Regions from separate parts of the Brevibacillus schisleri genome, predicted to be linked through region 2. Evidence: riboswitches for the same ligand, from Rfam matches in the RefSeq annotation. Region 2 holds a riboswitch; each other region holds the start of a gene.
The links. A riboswitch is a leader RNA that binds a small molecule or an ion and turns the genes downstream of it on or off. The one in region 2 is predicted to bind cobalamin.

Region 1: it holds a riboswitch for cobalamin, as region 2 does, so the genes downstream of both, ACUUHJ_RS11095 (ABC transporter substrate-binding protein) here and metE (5-methyltetrahydropteroyltriglutamate--homocysteine S-methyltransferase) in region 2, are expected to answer to the same signal.
Region 3: it holds a riboswitch for cobalamin, as region 2 does, so the genes downstream of both, ACUUHJ_RS20685 (ABC transporter substrate-binding protein) here and metE (5-methyltetrahydropteroyltriglutamate--homocysteine S-methyltransferase) in region 2, are expected to answer to the same signal.
Region 4: it holds a riboswitch for cobalamin, as region 2 does, so the genes downstream of both, ACUUHJ_RS26460 (energy-coupling factor ABC transporter permease) here and metE (5-methyltetrahydropteroyltriglutamate--homocysteine S-methyltransferase) in region 2, are expected to answer to the same signal.

What each region holds. Positions count from the first base shown of each region.
Region 1 is NZ_JBVNDM010000001.1:2,229,131-2,236,544, forward strand. It holds gene ACUUHJ_RS11075 (ABC transporter permease) at 1-289, shown strand, start outside; gene ACUUHJ_RS11080 (ABC transporter permease) at 306-1,211, shown strand; gene ACUUHJ_RS11085 (alpha/beta fold hydrolase) at 1,267-2,037, opposite strand; gene ACUUHJ_RS11090 (M24 family metallopeptidase) at 2,162-3,256, shown strand; cobalamin riboswitch at 3,270-3,469, shown strand; gene ACUUHJ_RS11095 (ABC transporter substrate-binding protein) at 3,640-4,659, shown strand; gene ACUUHJ_RS11100 (FecCD family ABC transporter permease) at 4,684-5,742, shown strand; gene ACUUHJ_RS11105 (heme ABC transporter ATP-binding protein) at 5,739-6,551, shown strand; gene ACUUHJ_RS11110 (IS1182 family transposase) at 6,696-7,414, shown strand, end outside.
Region 2 is NZ_JBVNDM010000001.1:3,585,783-3,593,196, reverse strand. It holds gene nrdE (class 1b ribonucleoside-diphosphate reductase subunit alpha) at 1-1,346, shown strand, start outside; gene nrdF (class 1b ribonucleoside-diphosphate reductase subunit beta) at 1,402-2,352, shown strand; cobalamin riboswitch at 2,439-2,637, shown strand; gene metE (5-methyltetrahydropteroyltriglutamate--homocysteine S-methyltransferase) at 2,783-5,074, shown strand; gene ACUUHJ_RS16765 (acyl-CoA thioesterase) at 5,084-5,578, shown strand; gene ACUUHJ_RS16760 (heparan-alpha-glucosaminide N-acetyltransferase domain-containing protein) at 5,928-6,521, shown strand; gene ACUUHJ_RS16755 (DUF418 domain-containing protein) at 6,541-6,831, shown strand; partial or broken gene ACUUHJ_RS16750 (DUF418 domain-containing protein) at 6,807-6,926, shown strand; gene ACUUHJ_RS16745 (SH3 domain-containing protein) at 6,997-7,116, shown strand; gene ACUUHJ_RS16740 (IS1182 family transposase) at 7,275-7,414, shown strand, end outside.
Region 3 is NZ_JBVNDM010000001.1:4,368,015-4,375,428, reverse strand. It holds gene ACUUHJ_RS20690 (MBL fold metallo-hydrolase) at 1-933, shown strand, start outside; cobalamin riboswitch at 1,085-1,233, shown strand; gene ACUUHJ_RS20685 (ABC transporter substrate-binding protein) at 1,386-2,381, shown strand; gene ACUUHJ_RS20680 (FecCD family ABC transporter permease) at 2,383-3,420, shown strand; gene ACUUHJ_RS20675 (ABC transporter ATP-binding protein) at 3,429-4,205, shown strand; gene cobU (bifunctional adenosylcobinamide kinase/adenosylcobinamide-phosphate guanylyltransferase) at 4,218-4,784, shown strand; gene ACUUHJ_RS20665 (YitT family protein) at 5,063-5,719, shown strand; gene ACUUHJ_RS20660 (hypothetical protein) at 5,890-6,366, shown strand; gene ACUUHJ_RS20655 (N-acetylmuramoyl-L-alanine amidase) at 6,351-7,414, opposite strand, start outside.
Region 4 is NZ_JBVNDM010000001.1:5,558,688-5,566,101, forward strand. It holds gene ACUUHJ_RS26435 (DIP1984 family protein) at 1-139, shown strand, start outside; gene ACUUHJ_RS26440 (hypothetical protein) at 424-588, opposite strand; gene ACUUHJ_RS26445 (energy-coupling factor ABC transporter ATP-binding protein) at 644-1,492, opposite strand; gene cbiQ (cobalt ECF transporter T component CbiQ) at 1,489-2,286, opposite strand; gene ACUUHJ_RS26455 (energy-coupling factor ABC transporter substrate-binding protein) at 2,283-2,567, opposite strand; gene ACUUHJ_RS26460 (energy-coupling factor ABC transporter permease) at 2,564-3,328, opposite strand; cobalamin riboswitch at 3,471-3,664, opposite strand; gene ACUUHJ_RS26465 (quinone-dependent dihydroorotate dehydrogenase) at 3,799-4,890, opposite strand; gene ACUUHJ_RS26470 (GerAB/ArcD/ProY family transporter) at 5,042-6,142, shown strand; gene ACUUHJ_RS26475 (spore germination protein) at 6,132-7,414, shown strand, end outside.

The DNA.
Region 1 (7,414 bases), 1.4 Mb from region 2:
AGGCCTGACGCAGTTTTGGGTCGTGTACAAGCATGCGCTGAAAAATGCAATGATCCCTGTCTTGACGGTAATTGGTTTGCAAACAGGGTTGTTGCTGGGTGGAGCCGTTTTGACAGAGACGATCTTTGGATGGCCAGGAGTTGGTCGCTATATTGTGACCGCCATTGGAAACCGTGACTATCCGGTTATCCAATCAGGTATCCTTGTAATCGCGACGATTTTCGTCCTGATCAATCTCTTGGTCGACCTTCTGTACGCCTATATCGATCCGCGCATCAAATATCGCTAAGGAGGGACGAAGAGACATGGCACAACCACAATTACAATCACAAGATCAGGTAGTACCTTTAAAAGTGAAGCAAGAAGAAGTAGTCTCTCCTTGGAAGGATGCATGGAGGACGCTACGAAAAAACAAGCTGGCGTTGGTGGGCTTCGGGATCATTTTGTTTTTCGTTGTTGTGGCGGTACTAGCTCCATGGATTGCTCCGTATCCGTACGACAAAGGCGAGCTCGTGATGAAAAACAAGCCACCTTCCGAAGCGCATTGGTTTGGAACAGATTACAATGGTCGTGATGTATTTAGTCGCGTTATTTATGGGGCACAAATCTCCTTGTGGGTAGGGACGTTCTCTGTCATTGGTTCCGTTCTCGTAGGGACCTTGCTCGGTCTTTTGGCAGGATATTATGGCAGATGGATCGATACGATCATTTCGCGTCTTTTTGATATTATGCTTGCGTTTCCGAGTATTCTTTTGGCAATCGCTGTGGTTGCCATCTTGGGGCCATCTTTGCAAAACGCCTTGATTGCCATTGCGATTATTAACATTCCGACATTTGGGCGGTTAGTACGCGCCCGTGTATTGAGCTTAAAGGAAGAGGAATTCGTCATGGCCGCACGGGCAATCGGAATGAAAAATTCCCGCATTATCATGCAGCATATTTTGCCGAACAGCCTCGCACCAATCATTGTGACCGGGACGATGGGGATCGCAACAGCAATTATTGAAGCAGCTGCACTTGGCTTTCTCGGACTGGGAGCACAAGCGCCAGAACCAGAATGGGGAAAAATGCTCGCTGATTCACGTCAGTACATTCAAAAAGCACCATGGACCGTTATTTTTCCAGGGCTCTCTATCATGCTAACAGTTCTCGGCTTTAACTTAATTGGGGACGGCTTGCGTGATGCACTTGACCCGCGGATGAAGAGCTAGTCCAATTGAAAAAGACAGAAGGGAATGGAGATACCGTCCTTCTGTCTTTTCTTATTTATCCTTCTTCCATGAAGGTGCGGCACAACTGATTGAAAGCAGGCGCAGCTTTCGTGATTACCTGATGCCTTACGTTTGGGATCATCTCGAGTCTTGCTTTTGGCAATTTCATCGTAAGCATTTGCGCATAATGATGCATACGTTTATCTTGTTCGCCATAGGCAAGTAAAATCGGAAGCTGGATCTCGCCTAGACGCTCTGTACATTGATAGCGATGACCGGCACCGTAAAGGTATTTTAAGCTGGTGGGATCTGTTTTGGAGGCGTGCGCCGTCCATTTTTCCTGCATTTCTGGGCTATTGACATGTGAGGAGGCAATGGAACGGGCAAGAAGAGGGACTCCGTGAAGCATCGACAATGCCTGCGCCATCCAAAATCGTCCATGCAAATACAGGTCATTCACTTCGGAAAAACCGCTCACGAGTATACCGCCTCGTGCATGATCAGGATAGCGAAGACAATATTCAAGGGCGATAGAAGCACCTTGGGAGTACCCCAAAATAAAGGGACGCTCTATGCCGAGTGATGGGATCAGCTTATGGAGTCGTTCTGCCAATTCCCCAATAGAATAGGGCTTCTCCATGGGCGAACTGTCACCATGTCCGGGCAAATCAGGGACAATGAGCTGAAAAGTATCTGCGAGTGCTTGCTGATAAACAAAATTGATAGAGCCGATGCATGGCGCATGGATACACAATAACGGCTGGCCTTTCCCCGATATGTGAAAAGCAAACTGCTTGCCATCCTGATGGACGAGTATTTGTTCCATTTTTGTTTTCACCCCACCCTTAGGTTGTCCGATCCGAAGTAGATTTTGCAATTGAACTCTTCTTTTTTTGATGGGGAAGTGGTATTCTCGCAATAGAATAATTGGTGAAAGCAGGGTGAAGAAGTTGTTTCAAGAGCGCATTTCGAAGCTCCACACGTTTTTGACAGAGCAAGAGCTGAACGCGGTGTTGATTACCTCTCCCAAGCACGTCTACTATTTGACCGGATTTTTTACTGACCCACATGAACGTTTTATGGGTCTTGTTATTCCTGCTGAAGGAAAGCCTTCCTTAATTGTACCTGCTCTTGATCGTGAGGCAGCAGCAGAGGCTTCGTTCGTTCAAGATATCCATACACATACGGATATCCAAAACCCGTATGAAATCCTCAAGCAAGTGTTACCAGCGAACTTGGCGAAGCTTGGAATTGAAAAAAGTCATATGACTGTCGAGCGCTATGAAGCACTTGGACAAGTTGTTCTGGCGTCGAGCTATGTAGACGTGGAAGAGCCACTCCGTGAAATGCGTTTGATCAAATCTGCGGACGAAGTGGATCGTCTGAAGCACGCTGTTCAGTTGGTCGAGGATTCCTTGCGGGAGACCCTGAAAAAAGTCAAGACAGGCATGACCGAGACAGAAATCGTAGCTGAGCTGGAATTCCAGATGAAGCGCTGGGGTGCAGAAGGTCCATCCTTTACGTCCATGGTATTGGCAGGGGAGAAGTCCGCTTTGCCACATGGGAAGCCAGGAACGCGCCAGGTGCTAGAAGGCGACTTGCTTTTGTTTGATATCGGGGTAGCTGCGAACGGATATGTATCCGATATTACGCGTACCTTTGCTGTAGGCGAGATCAGCGCCCAGCTACAAGAAATTTACGAGACAGTATTGGCTGCTAACGAAGCGGCAATTGCTGAGATTCGTCCGGGTGTGACCTTTGCGCATTTGGATAAAACCGCTCGCGATGTTATCACCGCAAAAGGCTACGGAGAATACTTCATGCACCGCCTTGGGCATGGACTAGGGATGGATGTACACGAATATCCGTCTGTTCACAGCCAGAACCAAGAAGTGCTTCGTCCAGGAATGGTCTTTACCATCGAGCCGGGCATCTATTTGCCAGGAGTAGGTGGCGTGCGGATTGAAGACGATGTATTGGTTACGGAAACGGGCGTTGAAATACTCACGCAGTTCCCGAAAAAACTGACTTCTATTAACGGATGAATAAGTTGGAAAAATTGAATACGTATCGAATGGTGCTGGATGGCATATGCCGTCAGCTTAAAAGGGAAGTCCGGTGAAAAACCGGCGCGGTCCCGCCACTGTAACGAGGAGCGCCTAGCGAATAGCCACTGTTTTTTGCGAGACAAAAAATGGGAAGGTAGCTGGGTGTGTTGATCCGTAAGCCAGGAGACCTGCCATGCGATCATTTACAATCGACCCACGAGGATGGGGCAGATGTGGAAACAGTCTATGAAAGGGCGCCTTTGCGCCTATTATGGCTATATCTACGTTTGTCATGCACCTCCCGATTGAAATGGGGGGTGCTTTTTTTGTGGAAGCAATTGGTTTACTACAACATTTATAAAAGAAAAAGGGGATTACAGATGTTTCATACAATCAAAACACATACAGTAATGAAAGGACTAGCTTTCGGTATCATGACAGCTGCCATGCTTTTGGTTTCGGCATGCGGCTCCACTACGACAACGCAGGCTCCAGCCAAAACAGAACAAACCGCTGCTCCAGCAGCAGAGAGCAAGCCTGTAACACTCACCAATAATGGCATCGAAATGACCTATCCAACAGCACCTGAACGTGCCGTGACATTGAACCAACACGTCACCGAAATCATGTTGGCGTTGGGCCTGGCTGATAAAATGGTCGGAACCGCTTACCTGGACGATGAAATCCTTCCAGCGTTAAAAGCAGATTATGACAAGATTCCGGTCCTGTCTGACAAGTATCCTACGAAAGAAGTGCTGTTGGCAGCGAACCCAGACTTCGTGTACGCCGGATGGAAAAGCGGTTTCGGCGAAAAGGGCGTAGGAACGATGCAGGATTTGGAAAAGGTCGGCATCAAATCGTATCTGCAAGAATCGTCTAACAAGCCTGGTCCAACGATCGACGATGTGTTCGCGGATATTACGAACATCGGACGCATTTTCCGTGTGGAGGACAAAGCCAATGATTTGATCCATAAAATGAAGAGTGAAATGGATCAAACGATTAGCAAAATTGGCAAGGTGGACGAGCCACTTAAAGTATTCGTGTACGACAACGGGGAAGATAAGCCATTCACAGCAGCCAACAACTACATGACGTCCTTAATCAAAACGGCTGGCGGCAAGAACATTTTTGACGATATTCAAAAGGGTTGGGCAGAGGTCAATTGGGAGCAAGTAGTGAGTCGCAATCCAGACGTGATTATTATCGTAGACTACGGGGATAGAACTGTTGAGCAAAAGCGTAATTTCCTTTTGACCAAAAAAGAACTGGCGGATATCCCGGCGATTAAAAATCAACGACTGGTTGTATTGCCATTGTCTGCGGCTTCTGAAGGCGTTCGAGCACCGATTGCGCTGAAAATTTTGGCGGAAGGACTCTACCCGGATAAATTCAAATAGAGTACGCCCCTTTTAAGGGAGGGAATAGCACTGCAACAGATCAAGTTACCTTCTATCATCATTACTTTATTGGTCGGACTCTTCCTCTCGATTACGTTCGCAGTTACGCTCGGATCGGTGGAGATTAAACCGACTACGGTATGGAAAATTGCCTTATCAAAAATTCCGATGTTGACCCAATGGATTGAGGTGGACTGGTCCCAAGGGGAGCAAACAATTATTTGGGATATTCGCTTTCCGCGTGTACTCTTGGGGGCGATCGTCGGCGCAGGTCTGTCTGTCGTGGGAGTAGCGATCCAATCGTTGGTTCGCAACTCCCTGGCTGACCCGTATGTGTTAGGCGTATCTTCAGGTGCTTCCGTTGGAGCTACTTCCGTAATTATTTTCGGAGCATTCAGCATGTACGGGCAATATGCGTTAACCTTTGGCGCTTTTACAGGCTCTCTCGTGTCCATCATTCTCATTTTTACGCTATCTCGTATTGGAGGACAAAACTCGACGGTACGCCTGCTCATGGCTGGAATTGCGATATCTGCGATCTTGTCGGCCATTACCAGTCTCCTTGTGTTTTCAGCACCGAATGAGCATGGAATTGGAACGGTCCTGTTTTGGTTGAGTGGCAGTCTGGCTGGCGGCAAATGGGAGTACCTGACGATCCCTACATTGATTGTTGTCATCTGTCTCATCGTCTTAATGGCCCAATACCGCTCGCTCAATGCGATGCTGATGGGCGAGGAGTCAGCGGGAACACTGGGGGTTAATACGGTACAATTCCGCAAGCTTCTCCTGGTGATCACGGCACTACTCACGGGGGTGATCGTGTCCATCGCGGGATCAATCGGTTTTGTCGGATTAATGATGCCCCATATTGTCCGTGTGATGGTCGGATCAGATCACAGACGTGTCCTGCCTGTCAGCGCTTTGTTTGGCGCGATATTTCTCATCTGGGTTGATGTAGTCGCCAGGCTTGCATTTGCACCGGAGGAGCTGCCGATCGGTATTTTGACAGCGCTATGTGGTGGTCCATTCTTTATCTGGTTGATGTTGCGGAGTTCTTATTCCTTTGGAGGTAGCGGACGATGAATTTGCAGGTTGAGAATATATCGGTCGAACTGGAGAAAAAGGGAATCCTGCGCAACGTCAGTCTGGAGGTGCGCTCTGGAGAGTTTGTGGGACTGATCGGGCCGAATGGCAGTGGGAAGTCCACATTGCTAAAAAGTATTTATCGGGTACTGAAGCCGCGTTCGGGATGGATCTCACTGGATGGCGACGACGTATACAAGTTAACCTCGCGTCAAAACGCTCAGCGAATGGCAGCAGTACGGCAGGAGTCCTCTGTTGAATTTGATTTTTCGGTAACCGAAATCGTGAATATGGGACGTGCTCCGCATAAACGACTATTTCAGTCTGATAACGCAGAAGACCTTCAGATTTGTGAAGAAGCACTACAGCGGGTAGGGATGCAAACATATGCCGATCGCAGCTTTTTCAGTTTATCGGGTGGAGAGAAGCAGCGGGTGTTAATTGCCAGAGCTTTGGTGCAGCAAGCCCAGTTCCTTGTCCTTGACGAACCGACGAACCATTTGGATGTTCGATACCAGTTGCAGGTGATGGATCTGGTCAAAAATCTTGGGATTACAGTGTTGTCCTCGTTGCATGATCTCAATATTGCAGCGATGTACTGTGATCGTCTGTACGTGATCTGTGACGGGGAAATCGTTACATCAGGGACGCCAGAGGAGGTCTTGACACCCACTCTGATCCGGGATGTTTTCGGAGTAGAGACAGAAGTGACGACCCATCCTATTACTGGAAAAAAGCATGTATATTTCTACTCGGAAGCGATCCGTGTGAAGCCATCTATCCAGAAGGTAATAAGTGGAGTCAACTGACGGGGGACAAGTTGAGTTTCTTTGATTTTCATAAGAGGGGATGCCTAGTCGGGGCTGTTGACAAATTGCCGTAGAGATAGGGGTTTCTGGGAATCGTGTAGAAATCATTTCTATACGGTTCTTTTTATTTTGGAGGGCTATCTCATGATGGGAATCGATGGAGACAAACAGCACCAGTTTATGTTCTTAAATTTGGATGATCTTGTACCCGAGAATCATTTTTTACGTGTTGTTCGTAATAAGATTGATTTTTCTTTTATCTATGAGAAAGTGCAACACTTATACTCGCCTGTAGGTCGTCGCTCAGTTGATCCAGTTTTGTTAATGAAAATGATCCTTATCGGGTATCTTTATGGCATCCCTTCCGAAAGGAAGTTGGAACAAGAAATCCAAGTGAATTTGGCCTATCGATGGTTTTTAGGATTGGACTTAACTGACACTGTTCCCGATCATTCCACACTGAGCCAGAACCGCCGTCGTAGATTTAAAGAAAGTCATATTTTTCAGGAGATCTTCGATCACATCGTCTCGGAATGTATTCGAACTGGTTTAGTTACTGGGGAAATAATTGTTGTTGATTCTACTCACATCAAAGCGAATGCATCGATTAATAGGTCAGAAAAAGTTTTAGTGGAGAAAAAGCCTACTGAGTACCTTGAAGAGCTAGAAAAGGAAGCACGGAGAATTAAAAAAGACAGAGATAACGATCCCACTAGGAAAAAACGAGGAAGAAAACCTAAAACCTCTCCTCCTGAGAAGGAAGTAAAACAGAGCACAACAGACCCGGAGTCAGGTTTATTGAACCGTCCTAATAAACCCAAGGGATTTCACTATTTAGCGCATACCAGTGTGGACGTTAAGCA
Region 2 (7,414 bases):
TCGGCTGGGATATCAACGAGTTTCTCGATTGCAAAAAGATCAATGCGGATGAAAAAGCCCGCATCAAAACGTTGTCCATCGGCCTGATCGTACCAAACGTGTTCTACAAGCTGGCTGAGGAAAACAAGCCACTGACTGTGTTTGCTCCATACTCCGTGTACAAAGAATACGGTGTGCATCTGGATGATATGGACCTCGATGAGATGTACGACGAGCTCTTTGCTAACGATCGCATCAAGAAAAAGACCGTGATGAGCGCACGCGAGATGTTGACCAAAATCGCGATGATCCAAATGGAATCGGGCTATCCGTACATCATGAACAAAACGAATGCGAACAACAACCATGCACTGAAAGATCTCGGTTCGGTAAAAATGTCCAACCTGTGCACGGAAATCTTCCAACTACAGGAGACTTCGACGATTACCAATTACGGCGAGATGGATATCATTCGTCGCGATATTAGCTGCAATCTGGCATCGCTCAATATTGTCAACGTGATGGAACGCAAAATGATCCGTGAATCCGTCCACGAAGGAATCGAAGCCATTACAGCCGTGAGTGACATGACGCGCGTAGAAAACGCTCCAGGCGTTCAAAAGGCAAACCGCGAGCTGCACTCCGTAGGTCTCGGTGCAATGAACCTGAACGGTTATCTGGCAAAGAACAGAATCGCTTACGAAAGTGAAGAAGCGAAAGATTTCGCCCGTACGTTCTTCATGATGATGAACTTCTACTCCTTGGAAAAAAGTATGGAAATTGCCAAGGTAACAGGCAAGACCTTCTTGGGCTTTGAACAATCGGAATATGCAAAAGGCACTTATTTTAACAAGTACGTGACGAACGATTACAGCCCGCGGACGGAAAAAGCTAAGCTTCTCTTTGAAGGAATGCACATTCCGACGCCAGCGGATTGGGCGGATCTACAGCAAAAGGTGCAAAAGCATGGCGTTTATCATGCGTACCGTTTGGCGATTGCACCGACACAGAGCATTTCCTACATTCAGAATGCGACTTCTAGTGTGATGCCAATTGTTGAGCATATCGAAACGAGAACGTATGCCAACTCTACGACGTATTACCCGATGCCATACTTGTCGCAGGAAAACTATTTTTACTACAAATCGGCGTATGTCATCGACCAATTCAAAGTGATTGATCTGATTGCCGAAATTCAAGAGCACATCGACCAAGGAATTTCGACTGTGCTGCACGTGAACAGCAACATTTCAACCAGAGAGCTAGCTCGCTATTACATTTACGCAGCGAAAAAAGGTCTGAAGTCGCTCTACTATACGCGTACGAAGCATTTGACTGTAGAAGAGTGCATTAGCTGCGCAGTTTAGTGAACGAGATTCATAAAAGGAAAAGCATCAAGCAAAAAGAGAAGAGGAACGCCATATGAAAGCAGTCAATTGGAACAGGCCGGACGACGATTTTACGATGACGTTTTGGAATCAAAACATCATGCAGTTCTGGACGGATGATGAGATTCCGTTGTCAGATGACAAGATGGCCTGGATGGAGCTCAGTGCGACTGAACGGGATACGTATAAAAAAGTATTGGGCGGTCTCACCTTACTGGATACGGTTCAGGGTGGAGTAGGGATGCCGAAGATCATGGAGCATGTCGATGGACTGCAAAGAAAAGCGGTTCTCGCCTTTATGGGCATGATGGAGCAAATCCATGCCAAATCGTACAGCAGCATTTTTACAACGCTGGCATCGACAGAGGAGATTGACGGTATTTTTTCGTGGGTAGAAAACAATCCACACCTGCAAAAGAAAGCGGCCCTCATCTCCAAACGCTATCAGGAAATTGAGAAACCGAAAGACTTGTACATGGCGATGGTAGCGTCCGTCTTCCTGGAAAGCTATCTGTTTTACAGCGGCTTCTTCTATCCGCTATATTTGGCGGGGCAAGGAAAGATGACAAGCAGTGGGGAAATTATCGACCTGATTGTTCGTGACGAGAGCATCCACGGTCTCTATGTCGGCGTTCTCGCGCAAGAAGTCTATCAAGGCCTGAGTGTGGTCGAGCAGACCGCAGCAAAAGAGGAGCTGTATGCCCTTTTGCATGAGCTGCAAGAAAATGAAGAGGCCTATACGACTTCGTTGTATACCGAAATAGGCTTGGCTGACGAGGTTCATGCCTACGTGCGCTACAACGCGAACAAGGCATTGATGAATCTGGGGCTGGACCCGCTATTCCCGGAGGAAGAAGTGAACCCGATCGTGCTGAACGGCATTCGCACGCAGACGAAGCAGCATGACTTCTTCTCGAAAAAAGGAAATGGTTATGTCCGTACACTAAACGTAGAGCCGTTGACGGACGATGATTTTAGATTTTAGTATGACAAAAAATGGATTCTGTGTTACTGTATGAACAGTATGCTGCCCTGCTCGTTTTCTGGGGCACTTCACAGAACCATGATAATTTCATAGGAGTGGGAACAGGTTCTTTGGTTATCAAGTTCGACCAAGGATGAAAAGGGAAGTCGGTGAGAATCCGACACGGTCCCGCCACTGTATGAGGGGAGTCGGCACATTTATTAGCCACTGATCCAAACGGATTGGGAAGGCATGTGCAGATGATGATCCCAAAGTCAGGAGACCTGCCTGTTTCGACGACACTGCTTAACCTACGGGAGATAGGGAGGTGTTAGGATGCTGTGATCTCAGTGCTTATTTGGCATTTCTAACGTTCTTTTTGATCGTTGGAGATGCCTTTTTTATTGGGCGGATTCAAGTCAAGATCGAATGAAGAATGGAGAGGAAGCTCATGAAAAGCAGCAATTTGGGATATCCACGGATCGGGAAAAACCGCGAGTGGAAAAAGGCATTGGAAGCATTTTGGGCAGGCAGCATCGATGAGGCAAGCCTGATCCAGCAAATGGAGCAAATCCGTCACCAAAACCTGTTACGTCAGCAGGAAAAAGGGGTCGAGCTGATCCCTGTGGGTGATTTTACGTACTACGATCAAATGCTAGACATGGCTGTGATGTTTGGAATGGTCCCCAAGCGTTATGAATACGAGGGAGGCCCGGTTTCATTAGCCACATATTTCGCCATGGCTCGCGGTTCGAAGGAAGCTGTCGCCAGCGAAATGACGAAATGGTTTAACACGAACTACCATTACATCGTCCCGGAGTTCGGTGAAAGACAACCGGCCATAACCGAGAACAAACCTCTCCAGGCCTATTTGGAGGCCAAAGAAAAGTATGGCTTCATCGGAAAGCCTGTTATTGTAGGCCCGTATACTTTTGTCAAATTGTCTAAAGGATATGAGAAAAACGAATTTGAGATCGTCGTGGATCAACTCGTTCCGCTCTACATAGACGTTCTCCGGGAGTTAGAGCTGCACGGCGTGGAATGGGTGCAAATCGATGAGCCTGCATTTGTACTGGATGTTTCTGAGCAAGAACGCGCCATCATCAAGCGTATCTATACGCAAATCGGTCAAGCACTCCCGCATCTACAATGCATGCTGCAAACCTATTTTGAAGCGGTGGATTGGTACAAGGAGCTAGTTTCCTTACCGGTAAAAGGAATCGGTCTTGATTTTGTACACGGAGCGAAGCGCAATTTGACTCATCTAAAAACACACGGGTTTCCAGCAGACAAGATTCTCGCAGCGGGAATCATCGACGGTCGAAACATATGGCGTGCGTCCATTGAGGAGAAATGGGAGCTGGTCAATGAAATTTCCGAGATCGTTCCACTCGAAAAGCTGTGGCTGCAGCCATCTAGCAGTTTGTTGCACGTTCCTGTAACAGTTGAAGCAGAGAGCGAATTTCCAGAGGAAGTCGTGTCTGTATTGGCGTTTTCCGACGAAAAACTAGGGGAAGTACAGCTTTTAGTCCAAGGATTCCGATATGGTAAGTACGTCATTTCAAAAGAGATCGCTCAAAATGAAGCGGACTTGCTGAAGCTGGCATTATCTCCAGCAAGGAATCGTCAAGATGTGAAGAATGCTTTACGTCAAATCGCTGCTGCCAAACTTGAAAGAAGTGTTCCTTTTCTTGAACGTCGAGAGATTCAACAAAATACGTGGAAGCTGCCGCTGTTGCCAACGACCACAATCGGAAGCTTCCCGCAGACGGCAGAGGTTCGCCAAGCACGACAGCAGTTTAAAAAAGGGAACTGGACAGTGGAGCAATACGACGCTTTCATTCAGGCGCAAATCAAGGAATGGGTCAAAATACAAGAAGAGCTCGGTCTGGATGTCCTCGTCCATGGTGAGTTCGAACGAACCGATATGGTTGAGTATTTTGGCGAAAAGCTCGATGGCTTTTTGTTCACGAAAAACGGCTGGGTGCAGTCATATGGATCCCGCTGCGTGAAGCCACCTGTTATTTACGGAGATGTGGAGTTTGTGGCACCAATGACGGTCAAAGAAAGTGTGTATGCAAAATCATTGACCGCCAAACCAATGAAGGGTATGTTAACGGGCCCAGCAACTATTCTGAATTGGTCGTTTGCTCGAGACGATGTCTCCAGACAAGAAGTGTGCGAGCAAATCGCGTTGGCATTGCGAAAAGAAGTAGAAGCCTTGGAAGAAGCGGGGATTCTCATGATTCAAGTCGATGAACCAGCGCTGCGCGAAGGACTTCCGCTCAAAAAAGAAGAGCAAGCAGCTTATCTCGAGTGGGCTGTCAGAGCGTTTCGTCTAGCGACTTCCACTGTTGCGCCGAGCACCCAGATTCATACACATATGTGCTATTGCGAATTCCATGATTTCATGGATGTCATCAGCGAACTCGATGCCGATGTGATCTCGATTGAAACCTCACGCAGCCACGGAGAGCTCGTGTCTGTGTTCGAAACAGGTACGTATGATAAAAGCATCGGGCTCGGCGTATATGATATCCATAGCCCCCGAGTTCCAGCTGTTTCAGAAATGGAAGATATGGTATCACGAGGCGTACAAGTACTTCCACCGGACCAATTTTGGATAAACCCGGATTGCGGGCTGAAGACGAGAGGAAGAGAAGAAACCGTTCAGTCATTACGAAACATGGTTGCGGCAACGAAGGCGATTCGGAATCGTTTGACAGCTCAGTCGGGAAGGTGAACGCGATGTATGAGAGGAGCCACACAAATGATGACAGAAGCACGACCGATCCAACAATCGAGAACCTTTTTGACTGATCTCGTCTTTCCGCCGGATACCAATCACCACCATACCATTTTCGGTGGAAAAGTCATGGCCTATGTAGATAAAATTGCCTGCATCGCAGCTATGCGACATTGCCGTAAGCCTGTTGTCACTGCGTCCAGCGATTCATTTGATTTTCTCGCGCCAATCAAGACAGGGGAAGCGATCAACCTGGAGGCATATGTCACTTGGACCCATAAGACATCGATGGAAGTATTCGTGAGAGTGGAAGCGGAGAACTTGTTGACCGGGGAAAAGCGCATGACAGCACGCGCGTATCTGACGATGATTGCCCTCGATGATCAAGGAAAGCCGACGATCGTGCCTGGTGTCATTCCTGATACTGAGGAAGAGCGCATTCAGTATGAAAAAGCGAAGGAACGTCATGTATTGAGAAGGAAGCGGAAGGTAGAGATGTAAGGGGGAACACTTTCACCCCTATAACGAATAGATGCCTCTGATGACCTTGGTTGCAACAGGTCACCGGAGGCATTTTTGTTATGACTATTTAGAAAGTCGTTTTCTACCACTGGATTAATTCCCGCTTCCGTACGATTTACCTTTTCGTCTATGGCTAACTCCTTTAAATGGGGTGCTCTGGTAATTTTACGATTTAGTAAGATTGTATTCTGTATTGTAAGACAGCAGTCATTCAATTATTTAAAGATAACGTGTATGTTTAAGTCATGAAACCGACTTGGGGAGTTGAAAAGATAAAGGTAGGTAAGGTATTTAATCTAAATAAATATTTTCAATGAGGAGATTCTGCATGAATAAAATAAATTCGTATACAAGAATAGACATTATGGATTACTTACGAGGATTTGCCTTGATTGGGGTACTTCTTGTGAATAGTTTTCAGGTCATGAATAATGTGTCGAATTATAATGAATTACATGCTGGACTGAATTATATTTTTAACAGTAAATTTTATCCAATTCTATTTTTCTTATTTGGACTTGGAAGCTACTTTTTTATGAATCGATCCCAACAACAAATAAAGAACCGTTACCATCTGTTTTTCCGCAGAATCTGCTTCTTATTTATACTAGGACTGATCCATACATTTTATGCACCGTCAGGTATTCATGATGTGCTGATGCAGTACGCTGTACTTGGCCTATTTATAGCTCTGTTTTTTAAAACAAATCAATGGACGAACTTAGTTGTAACGATAATCCTAATCATTTTGTCTATCGTAACTGCCTTTTGTCAACCGTATTATGGGGAGAGAATTGCATGGCTAGAACTTTTCTCAGCAATTAGTAAATGGTTATCTCTGATGATGATAGGTTTTACCATGGGCCAATTTAAAATAATTGAAAATATCTATGGGAAAGTAAAGCATGTTTTGATTTTTTAAATTGGGATCATTTGTGCTTATGTCATTTTTATATTTTGTAAATATCTCAGTAGAGATTACTCCAGCAGGCATTGAAATACTAGATGATTATTTAGTTTCCTCGATGATGGTAAGCATCCTTATTATTTCTCTGCAATGGAATCAGATAAAAGCTATATTGTCTCCATTAAAATTATATGGACAAATGTCCTTAACAAATTATCTTGCACAAAGTGCCTTACTAATTGTTTTTAGCTCCATGATTAGTATTCATTCTTTGCTTACTTTCTTAATCATTCATTTCTACTCACTGGTAGCTCCATATGGTTAAAGTATTTTAAGATGGGACCGGTTGAACTGTTATTACGATCTTTCACTTATTGGAGTAAAGTTCAAATAAAAAAGACTAGGCAAGTTGAGAAATAAGCGAAATACGATATAGCTTGAGGGCTGGGTACCTGAGCAAATCATTGAAAAAGATGGGGATATTGGGATTTTGACCACCGCTTATACGGCAAAAGAGCTAAATGTGGACGCTGGTGATCGCGTAGTCTGTATGCATGAGTTGAATGGCTGGAGCTGGTGTGAATTAGAGAGTACAGGGGAATGCGGCTGAGTTCCAAATGAATGTCTCAGTACGGAATGAAAAGAGAAGAGAAGAGAAGGGGCCTTCCAACTGTGGGGCTGTTGACAAATTGCCGTAGAGATAGGGGTTTCTGGGAATCGTGTAGAAATCATTTCTATACGGTTCTTTTTATTTTGGAGGGCTATCTCATGATGGGAATCGATGGAGACAAACAGCACCAGTTTATGTTCTTAAATTTGGATGATCTTGTACCCGAGAATCATTTTTTACGTGTTGTTCGTAATAAGATTGATTTTTCTTTTATCTATGAGAAAGTGCAACACTTATA
Region 3 (7,414 bases), 780 kb from region 2:
CAGCCAATTTACTTAGGGGAGCGCATCCATTTAATAGACGGTTTCGATATGGGCTGGGCGGAACGCACGGGGACATATGTCATCGCTGAAGAAGAACTGACTTTGGTCGAAACAGGGCCAAGCCCCTCCGTCCCATACATCAAGACCGGCCTCGCCAAGCTCGGTTTTACCCCGGAACAAGTAAAATACATCATCGTGACGCACATTCATTTGGATCATGCGGGAGGAGTGGGACTTTTTCTAAAGGATTGCCCAAACGCAAAGATCGTCGTCCATCCAAAGGGTGCACGTCACCTCGTTGATCCAAGCCGACTGATCGCAGGGGCGAGAGCGGTGTACCATGATGATTTTGATCGATTGTTTGATCCGATTGAGGCTGTTCCCGAAGAGCGAATTTTGATTCGTGGAGACGGAGATACACTAAAGATCGGGGCGAATTGCATGTTGGAGTTTCTGGATTCGCCAGGTCATGCCAATCATCATTTCAGCATCTACGATCCCGTTAGCCGCGGCATGTTCACAGGTGATACGGCAGGTGTACTTTATCCGCAGCTTAAAAAGGACGGTATACACCTCGTGCTGCCATCTACTTCTCCGAATCAGTTTGACCCAGATGCCATGTTAGCGTCTCTACGTCGATTTGAAGCGCGCAAGCTGAATTGCATTTACTTTGGTCATTTTGGGATGTCTGAACAGGTAGACGATGTGTACCGCCAAATACGTGAGTGGCTCCCTGTGTTTGTGGCGGAAGGAGAATCAACACTTGCTGCTGGACAAACATATGCTGACCTGTCTCGTAAGTTATTGGAACGAGTCTCGGAGCATCTACAGTCACAAGGCATCAATGATGACCACGAAGTTTTCGGAGTACTCAAGCTCGATTTACAGGTGTGCGCCATGGGCATTCTGGATTATTTGCACAAACGAGGGTAAAAGCTTTGCCAAAAGCATTCCATTTGCCTGAACCCTTTGTTCAGGCGCTTTCATTTTTAGCAGACAAGAAAGTAATAGCTTACGTGTTTGTCATTCTTTTTTCACCCAAGGAATGCTATGATGTAGGATGAGTCATGGACTGTGACAATTTCAAACGTAACAGCAAATAGGTGCCTCGTCTTTTCTCAAAAAGATCGGGTGAAAAGGGAAGTCGGTGAAAATCCGACGCGGTCCCGCCACTGTAAATCGGCTCGTTACTCAGCCGTAAGCCAGGAGACCTGCCTGTTTGTTTTCGTGCCTGTTGCCTTCGCGGAAAGGATCGGCCTATTTCAGGAAGCAGTCCTGTCTGTTTGCCCTGAGGTACCGACCCTTTGATTTCCGAATGGAAGCAAGGGTCGCTTTTTTTATTGGAAGGTACAGTCAATCAGACACGCAGAAAGGAAGTTCTACATATGAAACGTTCATTGCGATTCATGATCCCACTACTAGTTGCGGCGAGCCTCGCAGGTTGTGCGGGTAACGATAACAGCCAGCCAGCACCTGGTGGACAAACAAGTGCACCGCAGACAGCACCGCAAGAGAATACAGCCGAGCAGCCTGCAAAACAAACTACGTATCCGTTGACAGTCAAGGATGCGACAGGAAAAGAAGTAACCTTTGCAAAAGCTCCTGAGCGAATCGTCTCCACATCACCTGCCGAGACAGAGATTTTGTTCGCATTAGGCTTGGAAAATCGGATTGTAGCTGTCTCGGACTATGATGATTATCCAGAAGCGGCGAAGGCAAAACCGAAAATTGGCGGCGTCGTCAAACCGAATGAAGAAGCGATTCTCGCTCAAACGCCAGATATGGTCGTCGGTGGGATTTCGATGGAGAAGCCAGTGGCTGACAAGCTCAAATCACTCGGGATGCCCGTCTACATTACCCATCCGACAAAGATGGATGACATCCTAAACAATGTGTTAGCGATGGGAGTGATCACTAACAAACAAGAACAAGCCGAAAAAGTCGTCGCGCAAATGAAGAAGGATATCGCGTACGTTCAAGATGCAGTGAAACATGTAAAACCGGAAGAGAAGAAAAAGGTATACCTTGAATTTTCCCCAGGCTGGACAGTCGGAAAAGGTGAATTCATGGACGAACTCATCACACTGGCTGGAGCGACAAACATTGCTTCTGACACACAGGGCTGGAATCCGATCAGTGAAGAAAAGATTTTGCAAAACGATCCAGACGTCATTTTGTATGCGAGCGGAATTACCGATGAAAAGACTGGCGTCAAGCTGGAGGATATGATCGCCAAGCGTAATGGCTGGGATAAAATGAAGGCGATTCGTGAAAAACAAATCTTTGGCATGGACCAAAATATTTTGTCCCGTCCCGGTCCGCGTATTACACAAGGCTTGATCGAAGTAGCGAAGGCGATTTACCCAGACTTGGTGAAATAAAATGAAGAAACGATTGTTCATATGGGGAGGAGTCAGCTTTCTCGTCCTTCTGGCATCAATAGTCATCAGCATCTCGATGGGGGCGGCACATCTCCCCATTTCGCAAGTATGGCTCATCCTGCTCCATCAAATCTCGGGCTTGTCTGAGTGGATCACCGTAACGTGGCCGGAGTCATCTGAGCAAATTGTCATGAAGGTTCGTTTTCCACGCGTTGTATTGGCTGTTTTGATTGGCGCCTGCTTGTCTCTTGCGGGAGCGGGTTTTCAGGGAGTTTTGCGAAATCCTCTCGCAGATCCGTTTACGATGGGCGTGGCATCAGGTTCTGCTGTCGGAGCAGCCTTTTTGATCCTGTTTGGCTTGCAAATCAGCTTTTTGGGTGCATGGAGCACGCCTGTTGTCGCTTTTCTTACAGGACTGCTCAGTTTATGGATCGTACTCGGACTCGCGAACACGCAAGGAAAGCTGCAAACGGAGACCCTGATTTTGTCTGGTGTTGTGGTGCAGGCTTTTCTCGGCTCACTCGTTTCCTTTATGGTGTCGCTATCCGACCAGACGGTGAATGAGATCGTGTTCTGGCTGATGGGCAGCCTGTCATTTCGGGGCTGGGCCTTCACGTATGTCTTGATTCCGTACTTGGTCATAGGCGGAATGGTGCTGGTAAGCTATGCACGTTCCTTGAACCTATTTGCGTTAGGCGAGCGGCAGGCTGCGCATCTCGGCGTCCATGTAGATCGAACGAAGCTGGTGGTTTTGGTCGTCTCGACTCTTCTGACGGCAGCGGCGGTTTCTATCGCGGGAATTATCGGGTTCGTTGGCCTAGTGGTACCGCACCTCGTCCGTATGCTTGTCGGTCCTGACCATCGAATTTTACTGCCAATGGCTGCGATCTGCGGTGGTATTTATGTGCTGTGGGCCGATACTCTCGCCAGAATGCTGCTAAGTCCAACGGAAATCCCGCTCGGTGTCGTGACAGCATTTCTGGGTGCACCGTTTTTCGCGTATTTATTAAAGCAAAATAAACGCTTTAGGAAGAGGTAACGTATGCAATGATCAATGTGCACAGCTTGCAAAAATCGTATCAGGATACGCCAGTTTTGCACGGAATCGATTTTTGCGTGGACAAGGGAGAATTTTTTGGCATTATCGGACCAAATGGAAGCGGTAAATCCACCTTGCTGAAAATGATTTCAGGGGTCATTAAGGCAGATGCAGGAGACATTTTGCTTCAGGAGAAAAAGCTTCATTCCTATCCACGTAAAGAGCTTGCCAAAATACTGGCTGTATTGGAGCAAGAGGGGCTGCCGCCAGTGGGCTTTCGCGTTCGAGAGGTGTTGGAGATGGGGCGCTTTCCTTACCAAAATTGGCTGGGGGAAGAGAAGCAGGATGTAGCATCGCTCATTGATGAAATCGTACAAATGCTCGGCCTTGAACATTTGGAGGAGCGCACACTGGATCAGTTGAGTGGTGGGGAAAAGCAGCGCGTAGCTTTGGGGAAGGCATTGATCCAGAGACCTCAGGTGCTGTTGCTTGATGAACCCACGACTTACCTCGATATCGGGTACCAGATTCAGCTTATGGACATCGTGCGAAAATGGCAAAAGACGACCCGGGTGACGGTCATTGCTGTGCTGCACGATCTGAATCTGGCCTCCCTCTACTGCGATCGTATTTTGATGCTGCATAAAGGAAAGCAGATAAGCGTCGGCACACCAAAAGACATTTTGCAAAGTGACAGAATAGAGGCTGTATACGGAACCAGACCGATTGTCATGGAGCATCCTGTTCATCGTTTGCCGCAAATTATTTTGCAATCGCAAGTGTAAGGAGACAAAAGCATGATCGTACTGATAACAGGTGGAGCACGCAGCGGAAAAAGCACGTTTGCCGAAAAATACGCGGCTCATTTGGGCTCCTCGGGTGTTTACATCGCGACCGCACCAATCACTGATGAGGAAATGGAAGAGCGGATCTTGCAACATCGCGACCGCCGCTTGCAGTCCATCTTTCCTTGGCAAACGATTGAGGAGCCGTATGCATTGACAGAATGGCTGACGAAGCTCGAAGCACAAAAGGACATACAAGAACAGCAGACAGTGATTTTGATTGATTGCTTGATCCTTTGGCTTTCCAATTGGCTTTTGCATGATGGGGAGGAGCAGTCGTTTGAGGGTGTGCTCCAACAGGTGGATGTGCTGGTAAACAAGATAAAAGACTACCCGGGGACCGTTTTGCTGGTGACAAATGAAGTTGGCGACGGACTCGTCCCGCAACATCCATTAGGCCGAACGTTCCGAGACCTAGCGGGGCTGATGAATCAGCGCGTGGCAGCTGTTGCTGATCAAGTTTTTCTTGTCACAGCAGGGATTCCGGTGGAACTAAAAGGACAAGCTTTCCGATTTTAACGTGGTGAAAAGACGGTTTCGAGTCGTCTTTTCACCTTTTTTATGATATAATACAAGAAAAGCCATGGAAGGGATCAGGATACCATGCGTCCCCATAGGACGATCTGGAAACGTTTTGACCTCTCCTACATCTAGCTTCGTAGTAGTCGCTCGTCACTGAAGACGACTAATCTACTACGAAAGCGAGGCCCTTTGTATGAGTAGCGACTTATACTTGCGATGTTCCTCGGTAGTCGGTTGGTCGTCTGTGCCTAAACCGACAAAAATGCGAGGAAACCATGATGAGGAGAGCGCTGCAGTTATCTAAGCGTTATAGTATGATTTTGTTTGGAGCTTGTTTACTTGCTTTTGCGTATTATCACATTAACTTTCAGAACCATTTGTCTGAAGGCGGGTTTGTTGGCTTGGGGTTACTGGCGAAATACGCCTTTGACTTGTCGCCAGCGATGGTGATGCTTTTGCTGGATATTCCACTGTTTTTGGTTGCCTGGTTAGTAAGAGGTCGCCAGTTCATCTGGGACACCATTTTTGCATCACTTGCTTTTACCGTGTTTTACGATTTGTTTGAACGATTTTCACCGATTGTCATGGATATGAGCAGAATGATGCCGCTGGCGTCTGTCTTGGCCGGTGTATTGACCGGGCTAGGTACCGGATTGGTTCTGCGCTATGGAGCTGCGACAGGTGGAGACGATATTTTCTCCCTGTTGATCAGTAAGTACACGGGATTGTCCATTGGTACGGTCTTTCTTTTACTGGACGTTATTGTGCTTTGCATGTCGTTCTGGTTCGTGCCGATGAAAGAGATGATGTATACCATTTTAGCCGTTGTCATTTCCAGTCAAGTCATTACCTGGACCGTCAATCATGGTACAGGAGTGGAGGTCATGGAAAAGGAGCACGGGCATGGAAGCGTCTCGATGACCCACCGGTAATGAGTAGATATTCAGTTGAAAAACATGCCTATACAAAAGCAAGCAAAAGGCCAAGTCGGTTTTCATGTCGACTTGGTCTTTTGAGCGTTTATGACCGTTTTTGTACATAATATCCTGCTTTCCTAGTGGATACTAACCAACACAGATACTATCGATGGAAAGGACCTGCCATGAGCGATCCGTTTTTTAGCAACTATAAAGCATTCGTCGTCATACCGGCGGATGAGAAGCAAATGGGACCGGAGCCTTTTAGCCCGAACGATTACGCCAGCCATTTCATCCTGACGTTTTCACTGTACGATGCGGTTATTTCCTCTTGGAGGGAAGCGACAAAGTATAAAGTGCAGGCAAAAAAAGGGCTGTCGAATGTGATCGAGGGTTTCAACGCCAAACGACGTGGTACAGCCCGTCTGCATCTGTTGGAAATGGAAGAAGACCAGGCATATTTCGTCCTGGCCTTGTCGTTGAAAATCCAAAAGGACAATGAAAAAGCGCTCATGGAGACGATCACCAATCTGCTGGACAAAGATTTCGCTACCGACTTGTTGATCGGCGAGACCTGGTATCAGATCATTGGTGCCAAAGGGAAATTCGAGCGGAAGCTATTCTCCTACAATGTCCAGCCGTACGATTATCGCCCGAAGTAATCTGCTAGGGCTTCCGTAATCGCCTGGGCAGCTTTGTCCTGATAGGACGATGTACGGACGATGCCTTCATCCTTTGGATTCGATAGAAAGCCAAGCTCAATTAAGACGGACGGATTATTATTTTCGCGTAGGACGTGATAATTGCCGAATGAAATGCCGTTGCTTCTTAAACCGATGCCACTTGCCAAGCGGGACTCAATCGCTCGAGCTAATGGCTCATCCTTGCCTTGCGAATAATAAAAAGTAAGGGTACCGCTATTTGGCTTCACAGAAGAATTGTAATGGATGCTAATGAAGGCATCTGCTCCCTTTGATTCGCTAAAAGCGACACGCTGCGCTAGCGAAGGCTTTTCTGTGTCACTTGTCCTCGTCATGAAGACTTGCGCACCCCGTTGTCGCAGCTTGCTGGCGAGCAGCATGGCCGTTTTGTAATTCAACGTTTTTTCCATGCTATTCCACTGCGTTCCCTGTGTCCCGACATCGGAACCGCCATGTCCCGGGTCGATGACGATGACTTTTCCTTTTAAGCCTGGCGATTTGGTGCTTTTGGTCACCGGAGCGTTGGCATTGGCCTTGGCATCGCCAATATATGTCGCAGACACCCAGCCCGTCTGTCCATTGGAAGTTCTCGCTTGGATCCAGTCACCTTGCTTTTTCAAAATATCTACACGGGTTCCTCTGGGTAGCGAGAGGACAATCTCATGGCTCGTGCTTGGTCCTTTGCGCATTCGAAGCGAATCGGCCAAAACCGTACCTTGCTGGCTTTTGGCAACGGCTGTATTGGCTGATGAAGAAGCTGAACCCGCACTCGTTACCGCTCCTTTTTGCAAGTAATACCCCGCGACCCAGCCTACCTTTTGATTGTATCTAATTTTTGCCCAACCATATGCTTCATCCGTAATGGTCACGACGGCTCCTTGCGGCACGGTAGCGACAACAGAGGCATTGGGGGCTGGTTCACTGCGAACGTTCAGAGAGGTCGCGACCACCTTTGCCTGGATGACACTTGCTGCTTGCGCCGGCTCTGTATGAAACGGCCATGACAGAC
Region 4 (7,414 bases), 2.0 Mb from region 2:
CCGTTCGGAGGTCAAGGTTTGCTCGACTGTTAATATTGCTCAGTTGCAAAAGAAAGTCGACGAGCTGTCCAAGCAGTACCGGGAACTGGATGCAAGCATTCAACAATTCAACTGGTTAACGGAGCTGCAAGAAACCTGACGTAAGAGACATGGAAGTCGGTAGTCTGTCTGCAAAAGGCGAACACGTCCCCATTCAACAGGGTTAATGTTGAAAACTCATTGGTCGGGTCGAGGGGCAACCCTGAGGGTTCAAATCCCTCTCTCACATAAGAAGCCCAGTAATGTGACATGAGTAATGCGTACTTGGTATTGTAACTACCGTGTGTTGATTTTGTCTGACAGACGAGGGTGGGTACGGGGATCATTCCATGTAAAAAAGCCCTTCACGCCTTTATGTGGCGAGAAGGGCTTCTTGGCGCAAATTTACGCCTTTCCTTTTAGGTAATCATCCTTTATCTTCTTTTCCTGTTCAGCGGTAGTCATGTCTTTCTCCAACACTTGATACATCAGTTCATCCTTCACTTGGCGAGGGATTCCTTTTTCCTGATGATTCGGGACAGATGAACTCGAGACAGAGTCATGTTCCATACTGCTTACCTCCATGGCTTTTTGGGGTTAGCTTACCCGAAAGCGCCCACTCCATTCACCACACCCGCTGAACACTTAGCATTTTTCGCAGCTCGTCGACCGAACGTGGAATATTTCCGCCCAACTCTCGCTTCCACTGCTCAGGCAGTGCCTCCCACACATCCACGAGCAACGGCATACCTAGATGAAGGCTTTCCAGCATGTCTCTGTTTTCCAATGCCTCCTGCGGATCTCCCGCGAACACAAGCCTGCCTTCATCCATGATGCAAATCCACTCGGCCCATTCAAACGCAATATCCATATCGTGTGTTGCCATCAAAACAGTCGTTCCTTGCCGATGAATGGCATCGAGCTCCCGCAGCAAATTTTTGGTCTGATAGCGATCCAGATACGCAGTAGGCTCGTCCAATAGCAGAAGCTCCGGCTCCATGACCATGACCCCCGCGAGTGCCAGTCTCCGTTTTTGTCCCAGGCTCAAATGATGAATCGGAGCTTCTGCCAGCTCTCTTAACCCGAATGCATCCAGCACCTTTTCTACCTTTGCCCGGATTACGTCCACGGGCAGCTTCTGATTGCATAAACCGTAGGATATATCTTCCGCGACTGTGCTTGCGATCAACTGATGCTCGGGATCTTGAAAGACCAAGCCTACCTTTTGCGTCATCTCTTGCAATACGGCTCGTTTGTAGACAATGGGTTTCCCCTTCCACAGCACCTGTCCCTTCTGTGGCTCGATAATCCCGTTTCCATGCAAGAACAGGGTCGACTTCCCACAGCCATTCCGCCCCAAAAGAACACATTTTTTCCCCTCTGGAATCCATAAGGACAGCCCTGACAGGACTGGTCCCCGCCCTCCTGGATACGTGTACTGCAAATCGATGAACTCCAACAACCGTGATGTCATAACCGCCAACCTCCTGTCCACCACTCAAGCAGCACCAGCAGGATACAGCCTGCGATTGATTCCCACTCATAGCGGCGCGAGCGGGCATGGGAATGAAACGAGAGCACCTGCATGCTCTCCCCGAAACCTCTTGCCGCCATTCCTTTGTGCAGGGCTTCGTATTTGCGCATCGCTCTGACAAACAATTGCGCAACGAGAACCCCTGCATCCCGAAGTGTCGCCCGGAAGCCGCGATGACCTCCGCGCGAACGTTGGGCAATCCAGAGCTGGTGAGAAATCGTTACCAACACAAAAATAAACCGATACATGATCATTAATAAATCAGTCACAAGAACAGGCATATGAAGCCGCCGAAGCACCTGCAAGATTTCGGCAAACGGCACGGTAAACAAAAGGAAAGCAAAGCAAGATAAGCTCGCCATGGTCCGCCAAAATAAAATCCAAACTTTACTGAAGGAGGACATCGGCACATAGAGCACATACGTACCGAATTCCCATGCTGCCGCGACCTGGACCTGTACTCCTCCTGCTCTCGCCCCTTCAATCAATAGAGCAGGGAGCCCCGCCGCGAAAAACGAGAGTGACACGATCATAAAGGCACAGTAGATACGGACAGGAATACGGGCATACACCACTACCCATATCGTCATCCAAACAACGACCGCCATCTGCATCCATACATGTCCCACCAGGACGAGCAGTAACATTGCACTCGCCAGCAATAGCTTATGAGCTGGCGGCAGATGTTTTAGCCTGTTTTGATAAGAGAGAGAATCAAGCTGCAATCCGTTCATTTTTTCCGTTTATCCAGCCGACCTTTGTACAAGCCCACGGCGTAGCCAACCACTCCCGCTCCCAACGCCGCCTGCACCGCAAACAATAGACTCTCCGTCTCTCCCCCTGGCGGTTCTATCAGCGGTTGAAACCATGGTTCGTAGTTCGGAGCGATTTCCTTGATCGCTTCCTCTGCCACGCCGTCTGCGCCTCCAAATTCCGAGTCCTGCACTAGTAACAGCGGGACAGTAGCCAGTACGATTACCCCCAAGAGTAAAAGCCAGTTCCATCCTTTTTTCACAGCGATTCCTCCCGTTTGAGCAAACGAAGCTGTGTAAGCTCTTTTGCGTTATAAGATAACAACCAGTTCCAAACAAGAACGGTCAACAGACCTTCACTAATAGCGAGCGGTACTTGCGTGAACGCAAAGATTCCTGCGAATTTGGCAAACGAAGCCAACACTCCGCCAGATTCAGCTGGAAATGCGAGTGCCAGTTGAAGCGAAGTCACCACATAGGTAGCGAGATCAGCCAAAGCCGCCGCCGCAAAAACCGCCAGACGCTGACTTCCGGCCACTTTCATGATCAGCCAATAGATTCCGTATGCCACCATAGGTCCTACCACAGCCATGGATACAGCATTTGCCCCTAGCGTAGTCAAACCCCCATGTGCCAAAAGCAAGGCTTGAAACAAGAGCACCATACTCCCTAACACAGACATCGCAAAAGGCCCAAACATAATGGCGCCAAGGCCCGTTCCAGTCGGGTGAGAGCTGCTGCCTGTAACCGAAGGGATTTTCAATGCAGATAAAACAAAGGCAAATGCTCCTGCAACGCCAATAAGGAGCTTCATCTCGGGATGTTCTTTTACAATCTTGTTAATCGAGCGAATCCCAAGAATAAAGAATGGCAAGAACACAGCCCACCAAAATAAGGCCCAGGATAATGGCAAATACCCTTCCATGATGTGCATTGCATGTCCTGTCTCAGGTTCATTGAGCAAAAAATACAAGACAAAGCCCGCGATCATCAAACAAGTAGATACGAGACGAGATCGATTCATGTTTATCCTCCTTCACTGGCTTTCATTCTTTCCTCCAAACAAAAAAATCCCATCCATCAGTGGACGAGATGTGCACACAAAACAACAGACTGACTAGACAGCCTCATTGCCTCGTATTCACCGCTCCTTTCCGCGAAGGTTCTGTGGGTGTGGCTACTAGGTAGGTCTCCTGGCTTCCAGATCCATGCGCTCCTTGTCCTTCCCCATACGAAGATGAGTGGTTTCCTTCTCAAAGAGAGCTCCCTGGTTACAGTGGCGGGACCGCTCGGGACTTTCACCCGATTCCCTGTTACCCTTTATGCGTCACATAAAGGCACCTAACGCCGACTATATGCAATTGACTGACAATTCATGTTTGTCCCACATCATTATACCGGATCACTACATAAATCGGAAGAATATAAGCAAAAACGCATAAGTAGATGACCCACTACAAACGGAACCATCTACCTATGCGTACTTTGTTCTATCTATTCTTTTGCGTCTACGCCAATTACTTCACTAATATGTTTAAAACCATCGCGTTGCATGAGCTTGAGCAGTTTTTTGTTGATTTGTTTGGCGATACCTGGGCCCTGATAAATCATCCCCGTATACACCTGAACAAGACTGGCTCCTGCCCGGATTTTCGCGTAGGCGTCTTCCCCATTATAAATACCGCCGACACCAATGATTGGTACCTTGTCTCCTACTTCTTGATAAATCTCCTTCACCCAAGCTGTGGAACGCTCTGTAAGAGGTCTACCGCTCAGTCCGCCCGCTTCCTCGGCAAAGCGATGACCAGAGACGGCCTCGCGTGACAGTGTCGTATTGGTCGCAATAATTCCGGAAATGCCTTCTTCTACAGCAGCGTGAACAACATCGCGCATGTGCTCATCTGACATGTCTGGCGCTACTTTCAGCAAGATCGGCTTTTTCTTGATGGAACGCCCTTCCATTTCGGTTGCCTTTTCTTTTACTGCACGCACCAAATGACGCAAGCTCTCCGTTTCCTGCAAGTCACGCAGATTCGGGGTATTCGGAGAGCTGATGTTAATGACGAAATAGTGACCGTATGCATAGAGCATGTCCATACATTTGCTATAATCGACGGCCGCTTCTTCATTCGGCGTTACTTTGTTTTTCCCAATGTTAATCCCAATCGGAACATCTGAGTATGCGTAATCGACCAAATGCTGGGAAGCCAGATACGCACCGTGATTGTTGAAGCCCATCCGGTTAATGACAGCTTGATGTTCCGGCAATCGGAACAATCGGGGCTTTGGATTGCCTGGCTGCCCCTGCGGCGTCAATGTCCCGATTTCCACAAACCCAAAACCAAGAGCACCCAACGCATGATAGACTTCTGCATTTTTATCAAAACCGGCTGCAAGTCCGACTGGATTCGGAAACGTCATTCCCCACAGCTTGTTCTCCAATCGCTGGTCTTTTACCTGATAGATCATCTTCAGGATGCTTTTGCCTGGAGCAGAATCCTCCACCAGCCTTAAGGCACCAATTGTCTTTTCATGAATCTCTTCCGCATCTTGTTGGAACAGATATTTTCTTATGAGCTGATACATCGGCTGCACTCCTTACTCCGTTTCTACCTTTTTACCTCATAGTAGAATACCATACTTTTTCGGGAGGATGTAACCTTTATACGTGATACATATTTCCAAGTAAGCAGGCAAATCCTAACAGCACCACCACGCATAGGGGGATTAGTCTTTCATGAAAGTGGACGGAAAAATCGGGATTGGTCAAGCCATTATGGTGATGATGCTGACGATCGGCATTACGAACCACGTAACCGTCATTCCCCTCTTACTGAGTAAAGCCGGAAGAGATGCTTGGTTGAGCGTGTTGCTTGCTGGTATTCCTTTTTCCTTGTGGGTGTATCTATTGTTTGTAATCAATCGAACAATAAAGCAACAAGCCTTGTATGAATGGCTTCAGCAGCGAACAGGAAATATTGTCAGCCATCTCTTACTCACTCCGATCATGATCTGCCTGTATTTGATGGCGTTAACCAATCTGATCGATACCCAGACATGGACTACCGTCAACTATCTGCCTCGCACACCCGAGTGGGTGACTGCAATCGCCTTGATGGGCTTATGTGTGCTCGCTGCTATCGGGGGAATGACCTCCGTTGGTATCACAGCAGGAATTCTTCTGCCTATTGTTGTGTTGCTTGGATTTTTCGTCGCTTTTGGCAATATTCCCAAAAAGGATTATAGTCTTTTACTGCCGCTATTCCAGAACGGTTATCGTCCTCTGCTAGTGGGGACGCTCTACTTTGGCGGCGGTATTACCGAGCTGTTTCTGTTGCTATTGCTTCAGCATCACGTCCGAAAGCCACTCCGCCTCGTACACTATTTCGTTATGCTCGGCATCACGCTTCTGTTGACACTCAGTCCGTTGACGGGGGCTATTGCAGAATTCGGACCGGTCGAGTCTGCGCGTCAACGTTTTCCGGCATTTGAACAATGGCGGCTCCTCACCATCGGAAAAGACATCGAAAATATGGAGTTCTTCTCGATTTTCCAGTGGCTCTCTGGCGCTTTTATTCGAATCACCATCTGCTTGCTGCTCCTGGGAGAATTACTCACGATCCATACCAGAAAACAACGCAAATACACGATCCTGTTTCTCGGAGGGAGCATGATCGCATTTACCAGCCTCCCGTATAGCGACATGCAGTTCGTTTCCTTCCTAACGTACGTATACTATCCGCTTTATTTCGTCATTATGATCATTGTCACACTCGCACTCATCCTGATTTCCCTGCGCAAACCACCCAAACAGGAGGGAATAGGCCATGACCCTTGAAGAGGAACTGCGAGCAAAATTCGCGCATTGTGCGGACGTCATTTTTATGCGCACAGTCACATCCGAGGATCAGCCAGTGCTAATGCTTTATTGCGAAGGACTTGCAGACGTTCGCCAATTACAAGATACGGCATTACCACAGATTGAACGTTTCCTGACTGAGGGAGATTTGCGCTCCTTGCCCCTCATCCCCATTTTCACGGATTCAGAGCTGTGGATTGAGCGACTTTTCGCTGGAGATTTGCTGATTTTCATTGGTGATACTCCTCCCTTCGCCTGGGATATTTCTAAGCGGCCAGAGCGCGGCACTGAGGAAGCCAATACGGAGATTTCGATCAAAGGTCCCCGGGACGGTTTCGTTGAGGATATTTCCACGAACGTTGCACTCATTCGCAAGCGTATGCGAACCATTACCCTGGCTTATGAGCCTTTTATTCTCGGAACGCGTTCGCGCACAAGAGTCGGCATGATGTATATCACAGACGGGGTATCTGAAGATCTGGTAGAGATGATGCGCGAAAGACTCCGCAAATGTACGTCAAAAAAAATTATGAACAGCGCCATTCTGGAAAAAATGCTGAGCGACAACACTCGTTCGGTGTTTCCCTTGGTTAATTATACGGGACGTCCTGATTTTGCGATTTATATGCTGCTGCAAGGCAAGGTCATCGTGTTGGTAGACGGTTCGCCCTTGTGCATCGTGGCACCTGTAACCTTGCTGGAACTGATCAAAACTCCTGAAGACGATCAATATCCGGTTACCTATGTATGGCTGGAACGCATGCTGCGACTGGGGGGATTTTGGATCGCAATCTTCCTGCCTGGCTTCTGGATTGCCCTGTCCGCCTATAATATTGAGCAATATCCGTTTCAATTGCTCGCTACCGTTACCCAAAGCAGAAAAGGGTTACCGTTTTCCGCGCCGATGGAGCTATTTATCATTTTATTTATTTTTGAGTTTCTGCGTGAGGCAGGTGCCCGTCTGCCCAAAAACGTCGGGCAAACACTGGCACTTGTCGGTGCACTGATTATCGGCGATGCCTCCATTCGTGCAGGACTTACATCACCGTCGATGCTGTTTATCGGCTCCCTTACCGTCGTCGCCTCCTTCACACTGGTCAATCAGGCATTAAGCGGCGCGGTAACAGTTGTGCGTTTTGCCGTTTTCTTCCTTGCTGCAACCATCGGCATGTACGGCTTTGTACTCGGAATGATTGCCATTGTGTACTACTTGTCCACCTTGACCTCGTTTGGTAGATCGTATATTTTGAT